Regions from separate parts of the Pseudoalteromonas sp. J2K-J031 genome, predicted to be linked through region 1. Evidence: riboswitches for the same ligand, from Rfam matches in the RefSeq annotation. Region 1 holds a riboswitch; the other holds the start of a gene.
What was found. A riboswitch is a leader RNA that binds a small molecule or an ion and turns the genes downstream of it on or off. The one in region 1 is predicted to bind cyclic di-GMP.
Positions count from the first base shown of each region.

Region 2: linked by a shared signal. The riboswitch ahead of AC3KZC_RS18185 (hypothetical protein) and the one ahead of AC3KZC_RS16835 (chitin-binding protein) in region 1 are both predicted to bind cyclic di-GMP.

Region 1 is NZ_CM200279.1:3,688,704-3,694,018, reverse strand. It holds gene ygjK (alpha-glucosidase) at 1-1,729, opposite strand, end outside; cyclic di-GMP riboswitch class I at 1,832-1,919, shown strand; gene AC3KZC_RS16835 (chitin-binding protein) at 2,057-2,650, shown strand; gene AC3KZC_RS16830 (S9 family peptidase) at 2,810-4,876, shown strand; gene AC3KZC_RS16825 (M28 family metallopeptidase) at 5,244-5,315, shown strand, end outside.
Region 2 is NZ_CM200280.1:204,210-209,524, reverse strand. It holds gene ppc (phosphoenolpyruvate carboxylase) at 41-2,662, shown strand; partial or broken gene AC3KZC_RS18190 (methionine-R-sulfoxide reductase) at 2,733-3,104, shown strand; cyclic di-GMP riboswitch class I at 3,339-3,422, shown strand; gene AC3KZC_RS18185 (hypothetical protein) at 3,490-3,861, shown strand; gene cdd (cytidine deaminase) at 3,925-4,827, shown strand; gene AC3KZC_RS18175 (GGDEF domain-containing protein) at 4,845-5,315, opposite strand, start outside.

The sequences.
Region 1 (5,315 bases):
GGGCCTTTTTAAGGTTACCCTGATAATAAGCTTCGCTGTAACGCGCGAGTTGGTCTGGGTTAATAAAGCCAAAACGTGCGGCATTATCCATACCGGATTCCCAACCTGCGCCATGTTGTACAGGTATATCGAGAGCTTGATAATCAGCATGTTGCAGCACTTGTGTATACAGGTTATTGCTACTGCATTGATAGCTCAATTGACTGTGATTGTTATTTAATTGGCATGTGGTTAAATCGAGGTCTTTGGGCGGGGTAGCATACTCAACAGTAAACAATAATTCGCCGTTCGGTGTGGTTTGTGCGGGGTGCAAGGTTGCACCATATTCTACTAAGCCATTGTGGTTATGGTCGCGGTTGCGATACCACCATTGATGATAAGCTAATAATTTTGGATACATTTGTGCTAAAAATTGCATGTCGCCATCTTGCTGATAAATATGCCACGCCGCCCAACTTGCTAGCGGTGGTTTGCTGTTTCGTTCGTTCCAATTGCCACCATCGCCACCGCGTTGTTGATCTTTGTTATAAAAAATAGCGTCAATCACCATGCCGTGATCTTGCGGGCGAACTTTATCATCGGCCTGAATTTGATAGTTGAAAAGCGCGCGAATGTTATTTTTAGCAAGTTCTGGGTCAAATTTTGCCATTGCATACGCATGCTTCCATGAATCCCACGCCCATGCACCGTTAAACCAGCGTGCTGTAACTGATGGAGTGATCACATCAAACGAAATAGCACCAGCAGGGCTGCGCCAATTGCTAAGCAAAGTGGCAAGCGCCTTTTGTTGAATGGCCAAAGGTACAGGCGAGTTGTGCTCCAATTGGGTTAAATAACTCTGCCAGCGTTGTTTTGTTGCCGCTATTTGTTGTGCAACGTGTTGGGTGTTGGCAGATGAGATGTGCTCTTTTGGGTGATGAAAGTAACTGTGTTCGGTATAAATATCGATAGTTTGAAAAGGGGCGAGAGTGATGTCGCTTTGGCTTTGGTAGCTTGTCTGTGCTTGATTGAGTGATGTGTGGCTTGGCAATGAGCGATTAATTTCATAATAAGCGCCATCACTTTGCATCAACTGCCACGGTGAGCGAATGCTTGAAAATGAAAACCTGATGGCATTTGAGTGTGTGGTTAGTTTGGGTTGCCAAGTAGGGAATTGTGTTTTGATGGCGATATCGGGTTGCCATTGAGTTAAAAGCTCCCCTTGCCAAGTTAAATTAAGTGCCAGTGGTTGGTTACTAAGGTTGTGAAGTGTCGCATGCACTAACGCGGTGCGGTGGGTAACAAACTGTAAAGTTAAATTTAGAGTAAGATCTGGCCACTGATAAACTTGCACTAATTGCCCTGCAACTTGCTGTTGTGAACGACAAGCTTTGCCAAAATCATATTGTGTACCGGTATGCTTATTGGTGAGCGAGAGTTGGTCTAATTTTTGTGCCAAAAACAGGCTGTATTCTTCAGTGATGATCATAGGGCCTGTAAATGAACCAAAATCACTCGGCTTTTCTGGCAATAAAAAACCATGCCAGCTGCCTAAATCAAAAAAAGGATTAAAGATCTGGTTGCCATACTGGTCGAGCTGCTGCATTGCGTTTGGAGAGCCAGTGCGATTGATAGCTTCATTCGCGGTTGCCAAAATTGGGCATGCGTGGCCTAAAAAAGGTATCAGGAATAATAATACTAAAGAGTAAGGCATGGTCAACATCGCTTGTTTTTGGTCTATTGTATGCAATTTTGTTTGGCAGGCCAATCATTAAAAACTAGTTATTAAGGTTGAATTTTAATATTTAACTCATGTTTTTGTTTGATTTTTAAGGTGGTTTGATTATCATTTGCCCCTATTTGGCAAACTAATCGAAAGGTTAGGACGCAAAGCTTCCGGTCTACCATCATTTTATGATCATGATAGCGGGGTTGCCGCAACTTATTGAGTTGTGCCTGAGTGTCTCGTTTTATTACAAACGCGCCTTTAGCTTTTCTGCCAAATTCTTATTTTTATACATATTAAATGGTGCATGGCATGGTGTTTTCACCTTATTTGCCAAAGAGGGCAGTTTTCATGGTTAAGGTTTTAGCTGGGTTGTTACCAGGCGATTGGTCGGTGATCCATTCGATTGAAAATAATCAGCAACTACATAAAGGCGATAAGGTTAAGTTAGAGCTATTTGATGTAAAAGGTGAGTTGCCTGAGCTGTCGATTACGTTTGATATTACACAAGCCAATGAGGGCGAGGCACACATTTGGCCCAAGTTGTTATGTGAGCACATTAATAAGCATTTTAAAGTGCTGCAAGCGGGTCGTCATTATCCTCTGCTCGGCATTGTTCCAAGTTTTGGCGAAAACAATATTTTTGCCCTCGAAGCGAGCGGAATAGCACATGCTCAAATTCGTTTTTATATCAAACAGCAGCGTGAAGCATCTACAGGGCAAACAGCAGCACAATATGATTATGTGTTTGGGCAATATCGCAGTGACTATCGCGCTGGTGATCGGGTTTTTCACCCAAAAACAGGCCAAATTTATAGTTGTAAACCTTGGCCTTATACTGAGTTTTGTCGTTTAGGTGCGCATATGGATGAGCAATATGAGCCCGGTGTTGGCAAAAATTGGACACTCGCATGGCATTTAGTGCAAGAAGTGTTGTATGAATAAGTTTTTAACAGATTACTTTCCCTTGAGTAATAGGCAATTTTTCTCGTAAGAGGCCGATTGTTATTATCCCCCCAAGCCCGCAGTCGATTATCTCGGGCTTTTTTTATGAGATTGGGTAAAATACTGCCACTTTAATATTCTTGTTTTGGAAATAAGTTAGTGGCGAAATCGACCTTTAGTGCCCCTGTTGCGGTAAAACACCCTCATGTTATGACTCATCACCAGCATAGTCGCTGTGATAATTATTACTGGATGCGGGACGATGTTCGAGAAGACCCTAAGATTATTGCCCACTTAGAGGCTGAAAATGCCTATTGCGATGCGCAAATGCAGCCTCATCAGGCGCTTGAGCAAGCATTGTTTGAAGAGTTAAAAGGCCGAATAGTTAAAGATGACAGCACAGTGCCGGTAAAAGATGGTGCCTATTGGTATAGCTCTGAAATTAGTGGCGATGAAGAGTTTGCCCGCTATTATCGTGCAGACGACGGTCATGGCTTGAATAAACAACTGTTACTCGACAGCAATGCGCTCGCACAAGAACATGAATATTATGATTTGGGCGAGTTTTCGATTAGCCCTAACGATAGACTACTTTCTTATTCAGAAGATACCGACAGCCGTCGGATTTATACCATTCGATTTAAAGACTTAACCACCAACACTTTACTCGATGATGTCCTTGAAAATACCGAAGGCCAAGCGGTGTGGGCGAACGATAATAAAACCGTTTTTTATGTCAAAAAAGATTTAAAAACTTTACTTGGCTCACAAGTGTATCGCCATGTATTGGGCACGTCGCAAGCTGATGATGTTTTAGTGTTTGAAGAGCACGATGACAGCTTTTTTATGGGCTTGGGTAAAAGCCGTGATGAAAGCTTAATTATGCTCGACTTAGAAGCGACCGATACCAGTGATACTTGGATCTTAGATGCCAATAATGCACAAGGTGAGTTTATGCAATTATGCCCTCGTGTGAAGGGGCATGAATATGATGCAGATAAACTGGGCGATACGTTTTATATAGTGACCAATTGGCAGGCGAAGAATTTTCGTTTAATGACAGCAACCCTTGCTACGATTGAACAGCAAGCGCAGTGGGTCGAGTTGATTGCCCATCGCGATGAGGTGATGCTGGAGTGTGTTGAGCTATTTGAGCAATACAAAGTGGTGACATTACGTGAAAAAGGGCAGATCCATTTTCGGGTTTATTGTGCCGACGGGCGCGAGTATCCCCTGGAATTTAATGATGCTTGTTATTATGCCGGTTTGGGTGAAAACCCAGAGCCAAATAGCCAAAAAGCCCGCTTGTATTATTCAAGTTTAACGACACCCGGTTCGTTACTGGAATTTGATTTGGCCACCGGTCAAAGCCATGTACTAAAACAACAAAAAGTATTGGGCGATTTTAATAGCGCACTGTATCAAGCTGAGCGTATTTTTATAAAAGCGCGCGATGGGGTTGAAGTACCGGTATCTTTGGTGTATCGCAAAGATATGTTTGCCAAAAATAGTCAAAACCCAATGCTCTTAAATGGTTATGGTGCTTATGGCATTACCTTTGACGCCAGCTTTTCGGTCAATGCGCTAAGTTTACTCGACCGTGGTTTTGTCTATGCCATTGCCCATATTCGTGGTTCTGAAATGTTAGGCCGTGATTGGTATGAGCAAGGTAAATTGGCGCATAAACAAAATACCTTTAATGATTTTGTGGATGTCACCCAGTCGTTAGTGCAACAAGGTTATGCTCATGCTGACAAAGTATTTGCCTCCGGCGCGAGTGCGGGTGGCTTATTAATGGGCGCAGTAGTTAATCAGGCGCCCGAGTTATATCGAGGTATTTGCTGTCAGGTTCCTTTTTTAGATGTACTCACCACCATGCTCGATGAGAGCATTCCACTGACAACCAACGAGTATGATGAGTGGGGCAACCCTAATGAACTGGATGCCTATAACACGATTTTAGGCTATTCGCCGTACGATAATATTCGCGCTCAAAACTACCCCAATATTTTAGTGACCACCGGATTTCATGATTCACAAGTGCAATATTGGGAGCCAATGAAGTGGGTGGCGAAATTGCGTGAGTTAAAAACCGATAATAATTTATTGCTGTTTAAAACCGATATGGACGCCGGCCACGGTGGTGCATCAGGGCGATTTAATCGTTTAAAAGAAGAAGCTCTAGAGCTCGCCTTTTTTATTGGGTTGCTTGAACAAACCAACTAAAGGTAAAGATTATTGACGCCTTGAGTGCATCACATTGAATCAATAAATCCGGGTTGTGCCCAATGGTTTTCAAGGTGCGAGTAGGTGGCCAATGGCTGAATCCTCATGAGCATAGATGAACTAGGTGATTGAGGTGAAGGTGCACTGCCAACACCCACGCATCTTGAAAGCAACCGGTTAAAAGGGCTTTTTAGCTTGGGTTTTTAGGATGGGCTTATGGTCTTGAGTGCGGATGTCACCTTATTAAAAACAAAGCGAGTGTGCTCACTTAATTTAACCCTGTTTATTTTCTGTTCATCTCAAAATGATTGTTGTTTGTTCGCCTTAGGTTAGTCTCAAAAGACAAAATAAAAAGAGCGCAACAGTGATGTCTATTTCCAAAATGCCTATTTTAACAATACCAATTTCAACATTTACTCAGTCAAAAAGTGCCGTGACT
Region 2 (5,315 bases), on a different replicon from region 1:
AGTTTGGTTGCAGTTATCTTTAGCCAGTTTGGGAATTTCCATGAGTAATTACAGTGCGTTAAAATCAAATGTAAATCTGTTAGGACAATTATTAGGGCAAACAATCAAGGCGGCTCAAGGCGAAGCTATTTTAGCTAAAGTTGAGCAAATTAGGGCGTTATCTAAAGCATCTCGTAGTGGTGATGGCGAAAGTCGTCATGATTTAATTGAATTATTACACCAGCTTACTGATGCTGAATTACTGCCTGTGGCACGTGCGTTTAACCAGTTTTTAAATCTTGCTAATGTTGCTGAACAATTTCATACCATTTCTCGTCAAAACGAAGCTAACAATCATCCGCTACTCGATTCACTCAATACTATAGCTAACAGTGATGTAAGCGCCGATGCAGTACAAAAAGCCATTGTAAATTTAAAAGTAGATTTAGTGTTAACTGCACACCCAACTGAAATAACACGCCGTACGTTAGTCAATAAGCACCGCGAGTTAAATGACTGTTTAGTTGCATTAGAATTAGATAGCTTATTACCTGCTGAGCAAGCTCTTTTACTAAATCGCATAGAGCAACTCATTTGCCAAGCATGGCATACCAATGAAATTCGCCAACAAAGACCAACCCCAGTTGATGAGGCTAAATGGGGCTTTGCTGTGATTGAAAACAGTTTGTGGCAAGCCGTGCCTGATTTTTTACGCGAATTTACCGACTTAGTTGATCACAAATTTAAATTTTCGTTACCGTTAGATTATAGCCCCGTTGTTTTTACATCTTGGATGGGCGGTGATCGTGATGGCAATCCTTTTGTAACCGCTAAAGTGACCAAAGAAGTACTCGATTTAGGCCGTTGGATGGCAATAAACTTGTATTTGCGTGACATTGATAAACTCAGTGCCGAGCTTTCAATGAATCAGTGCGATAGTGAGCTGAGTGAATTGACAGGCCATGCCCATGAACCTTATCGCTATGTGATTAGTCAATTACGCGATCAATTAAGAGAAACCGAACATCACTTAACTGCAAAAATTAAAGGCCATAGTAGTGATGCTAAAGATATTATTACCAGTATTGACCAATTAAAAAACCCTCTTGAGGCATGTTATCGCTCGTTACATAATTCAAAAATGGGTGTGATTGCTGATGGTTTATTGCTTGATGTGTTGCGTCGAGTTCACTGTTTTGGTTTGTATCTAACAAAGCTTGATATTCGTCAAGATTCAGATAGACATAGCCAAGTGTTTAATGAACTGACAGAATATTTAGCGCTTGGTGATTACAACACCTGGACCGAGCAACAAAAACAAACCTTCTTATTATCCGAATTACAATCTAAGCGACCGCTTATTCCACGTCACTGGCGGCCAAGTAGCGACGTACAAGAAGTGCTTGATACGTGCAAGGTGATTGCCGAAACCTCTCGCGAACGGTTCGGTATTTACATTATTTCAATGGCACGCAAGGCCTCTGATGTACTGGCTGTGCACTTATTATTAAAAGAAGCGGGTTGTAATTACATGCTGCCTGTTGCGCCCTTATTTGAAACCTTAGATGACTTAAACGCAGGGCCTGGCGTAATTGAAACGTTATTTGCTGATAAGTGGTATAAAAACCATGTTAACAATCAACAGTATGTCATGATTGGTTATTCAGACTCTGCAAAAGATGCCGGTATGATGGCCGCAGGTTGGGCGCAATATGAAGCGATGGATAAACTGGTTCGGTTTAGTGAGCAACAAGATATTGAACTTATTTTATTTCATGGCCGTGGTGGCACTGTAGGTCGTGGTGGTGCACCAGCAGCCCAAGCGCTTCGTTCTCAGCCGCCAGGTTCATTAAAGTCTGGTTTGCGGGTGACTGAGCAAGGGGAAATGATCCGCTTTAAATTTGGTTTGCCGCAAGTGGCGTTACAAAGTTTAAGTTTATACGCCGGTGCGGTGCTTGAAAATAATTTATTACCACCGCCAGAGCCTCAAGCAAAGTGGCAAGAAGTAATGGCAGTGATAAGCGCCGTATCGTGCGAACATTATCGTGGCATTGTGCGAGAGCATACCGATTTTGTGCCTTATTTTAGGGCGGCAACACCAGAGCAAGAGCTTGCGCAACTACCACTTGGCTCTCGTCCCGCCAAACGCAAAGCCAATGGGGGAGTTGAAAGTTTACGCGCTATCCCATGGATTTTTGCATGGAGTCAAAATCGTTTAATGTTACCCGCTTGGTTAGGCGCAGCGGCCGGATTGCAGGCCGCCGAAAAACAATTTGGACGTGATGTCTTAGAGCAAATGAACAGAAAATGGCCGTTTTTTCGCACACGTATTGAAATGCTTGAAATGGTTTTTTGCAAAGCCGATACTTGGTTAAGTGAGCATTATGACCAGCACTTAGTACCTAAGGAGTTACAATCTTTGGGTGAAACACTGCGTACAGAATTAACGTCTGCGGTAGAAATCGTTAAAGGTTATTGTCAAAATGGTGTGTTATTAGCTGCTCAACCTTGGGTGCAGCAATCTATTGAGCTACGAAACCCGTATACAGATCCGTTGAATGTGTTGCAAGTCGAGTTACTTCGCCGCGCAAGGCTTGGCTCGTTACCTGAAGGGTGCGAGGTCAATCAAGCATTAATGATCACGATGGCTGGTATTGCTGCAGGTATGCGCAATACTGGCTAATTGAATAGTTAGTTTAAATGAGTAATAAACATGGGGTTGTGTTTGTTACTCTTAAATGTGTGGAGTTAACATGAGTTCATTTAATTCACTCGATGAGTTTGAGCGTTATGTAATTGAAGATAAAGGCACTGAGCGTCCTTTTACTGGACAGTATAATGATTTTTTTGCAGCGGGGCATTACTGCTGCAAGCGATGCAATGCACCGCTTTATCGTTCAGAGCATAAATTTTCATCTCATTGTGGTTGGCCAAGTTTTGATGATGAAATTGAAGGCGCTGTCGCGCGAGTACCAGATGCGGATGGCCGTAGAGTTGAAATTGTATGCGCGTGTTGCCAAGGTCATTTAGGGCATGTTTTTGAAGGTGAGTTTCTTACCGAAAAAAATATCCGCCATTGTGTCAATTCAGTGTCGATGACTTTTGTCAGCGCTGAGGCTACAACAGAATAACCCTTTCAATGACTGGTTTTAATCTTTATCCAAGACACGTTTAAAGCCCACAATTTAGGGTGTTAAACGTGTTTCTGCCATCTTTTTAATACTCAATCCACCACTTAAATTTATAATATGTAACACGACTGTAATGATTAAATGATGAGATTGTTATGGGTTTATTAACTCATTCCTTTTTATGGCTTAGAGTGTTGACTCTAATTCTTTTGTAGGTATCATAGCCGCGCAAGTCAAAGGCAAGCTACTTGAAAAGGTAGTCACGCAAAGCTTCAGGTCTAACGGGAAACCTAAGATGGCTGAGCTACCAAAGCATCGTAGTATGAAATTTCTTTGTATTTGCCAATGTCCAGATTAAGCAGTGAAAAGGTGAACAAAGATGTCCGATATTATTACCAGCATGAGTTATGATTCCTCCCTTAATTTAGTGTTAGTTAAATTGACCGGTAGCGCTTCATCAACCGATGTGATCAACAACTACCACACCATCATTAATTTTGCTAACGAGCGAAATAGTCGAAAGTTGCTTGTAGATGTTACCGAATTACGCCACCGCTATGCCGCTGTTGAAGTGATTGATGTCATGCTGGCAATTAAAAAAGATCTTAAGGGGTTTAAACTCGCACGAGTTGTCGGATTTGATGGTTATTTACACGATTTGTTAATTCAAAATGCCAAACGGTTTGCGCTAGACGCTGAAAATTTTGAATGTTTTAAACAAGCAAAAATTTGGTTAGAAAAAGCAGCATAAGAGGTTTAACTTCGTCAAAAAATTACATACACTGTGCGGCCATAAAAAAAATGACAACAACTTATGAGCCAACTCAATTCACAGTCTTTGACGGTGGCAATACTTGAACAACAAGATGAAATCATCTCAATCATTAAGCAACACTGTGGTGTTTTACCCAAGTTTAATGTCGAATATTTAATACAGCAGCATCACTGTACCTTTTTACAGTTACTTGAAGCGTTACTGCCCATAGCGGCAAGTTTTGCTAAACCTCCTATATCTGAATTTTATGTCGGCGCAATTGCAGTCGGTGAGCAAGATAATGGAGTAGCGCCGCTGTATTTTGGTGCAAATTTAGAGTTTAGCCATCAAGCACTCAGTTTGGTGGTGCACGCTGAGCAAGCTGCTCTCAATACCGCATGGCTTAATGGTGAAAAATTAATCAGCATTCTAGCCATAACCGATGCTCCTTGTGGCTACTGTCGCCAGTTTATCAATGAGCTACATCAATCGAGTAATATCACCATTTTATTAGGTGGTGAATTGATTGCATTTAATGAATTTTTACCTCGTTCATTTGGTCCGACCGACTTAGGCAACAGCGAATATTTTTTAAATAGCCAAGTGGCGAGTTTAAAAGTAGCTGACCCAGATTTTAAAGTATCGCAATTAGTGATGCATGCAGAACAAAGTTATGTGCCTTACACCCATAATTACGCAAGTTGTATGCTTGTGTGTCACGATGGTCAGAAGTTTTACGGTCGTTACGCAGAAAACGCAGCGTACAGCCCAAGTTTATCACCGGTACAAAGTGCAATTAGTCAGCTGATTTTATCAGGTCGCTCTTTTAACGCTGAAACAATAAAAGCCGTTTACCTTGCGCAAATCAAAGGGTTTGAAAACCAAACTGGGGTCGCAAAAGCCGTACTTGATAGCTATCAATTTCATGTGCCTTTGTATCTTGTTGGGTTAGAAGCTGTCTAATGCTTGGTATTTAAATATTAAACATCAAATCGCTTAACGATAAACGAATTTCTATTTTCTTCTTTATCTAAATACATTTTTTGATCTGCTAGGTGTAATGCATGGTCGGGATCGTCATCTTCTTGAATGTGATGACACCCGACACTGATAGACACCAAATATTTCACTAAAGGTCTATCAACCAATGTCTTAAAGGCATTGATATCTTCAATCTCTTTCTTTGCGATTAACACAAACTCATCGCCGCCAAGCCGATAGGCTGCGTCATTTGGGTGCAAGGTATTAAGTGAGTTGGCGAATGAAATCAATAATTCATCGCCAATATTATGACCATACTTGTCATTGGCATTCTTAAAGTTGTTCAGGTCAAAGTAATATAAATAAGAATGTTTAAATTGTTTTTGTTCATAGTGCTCAAAAAAGGCTCTGCGATTAAATAAACCTGTTAATTCATCATGATAAGCTAAAAATCGCAGTTCTTTTTCAAG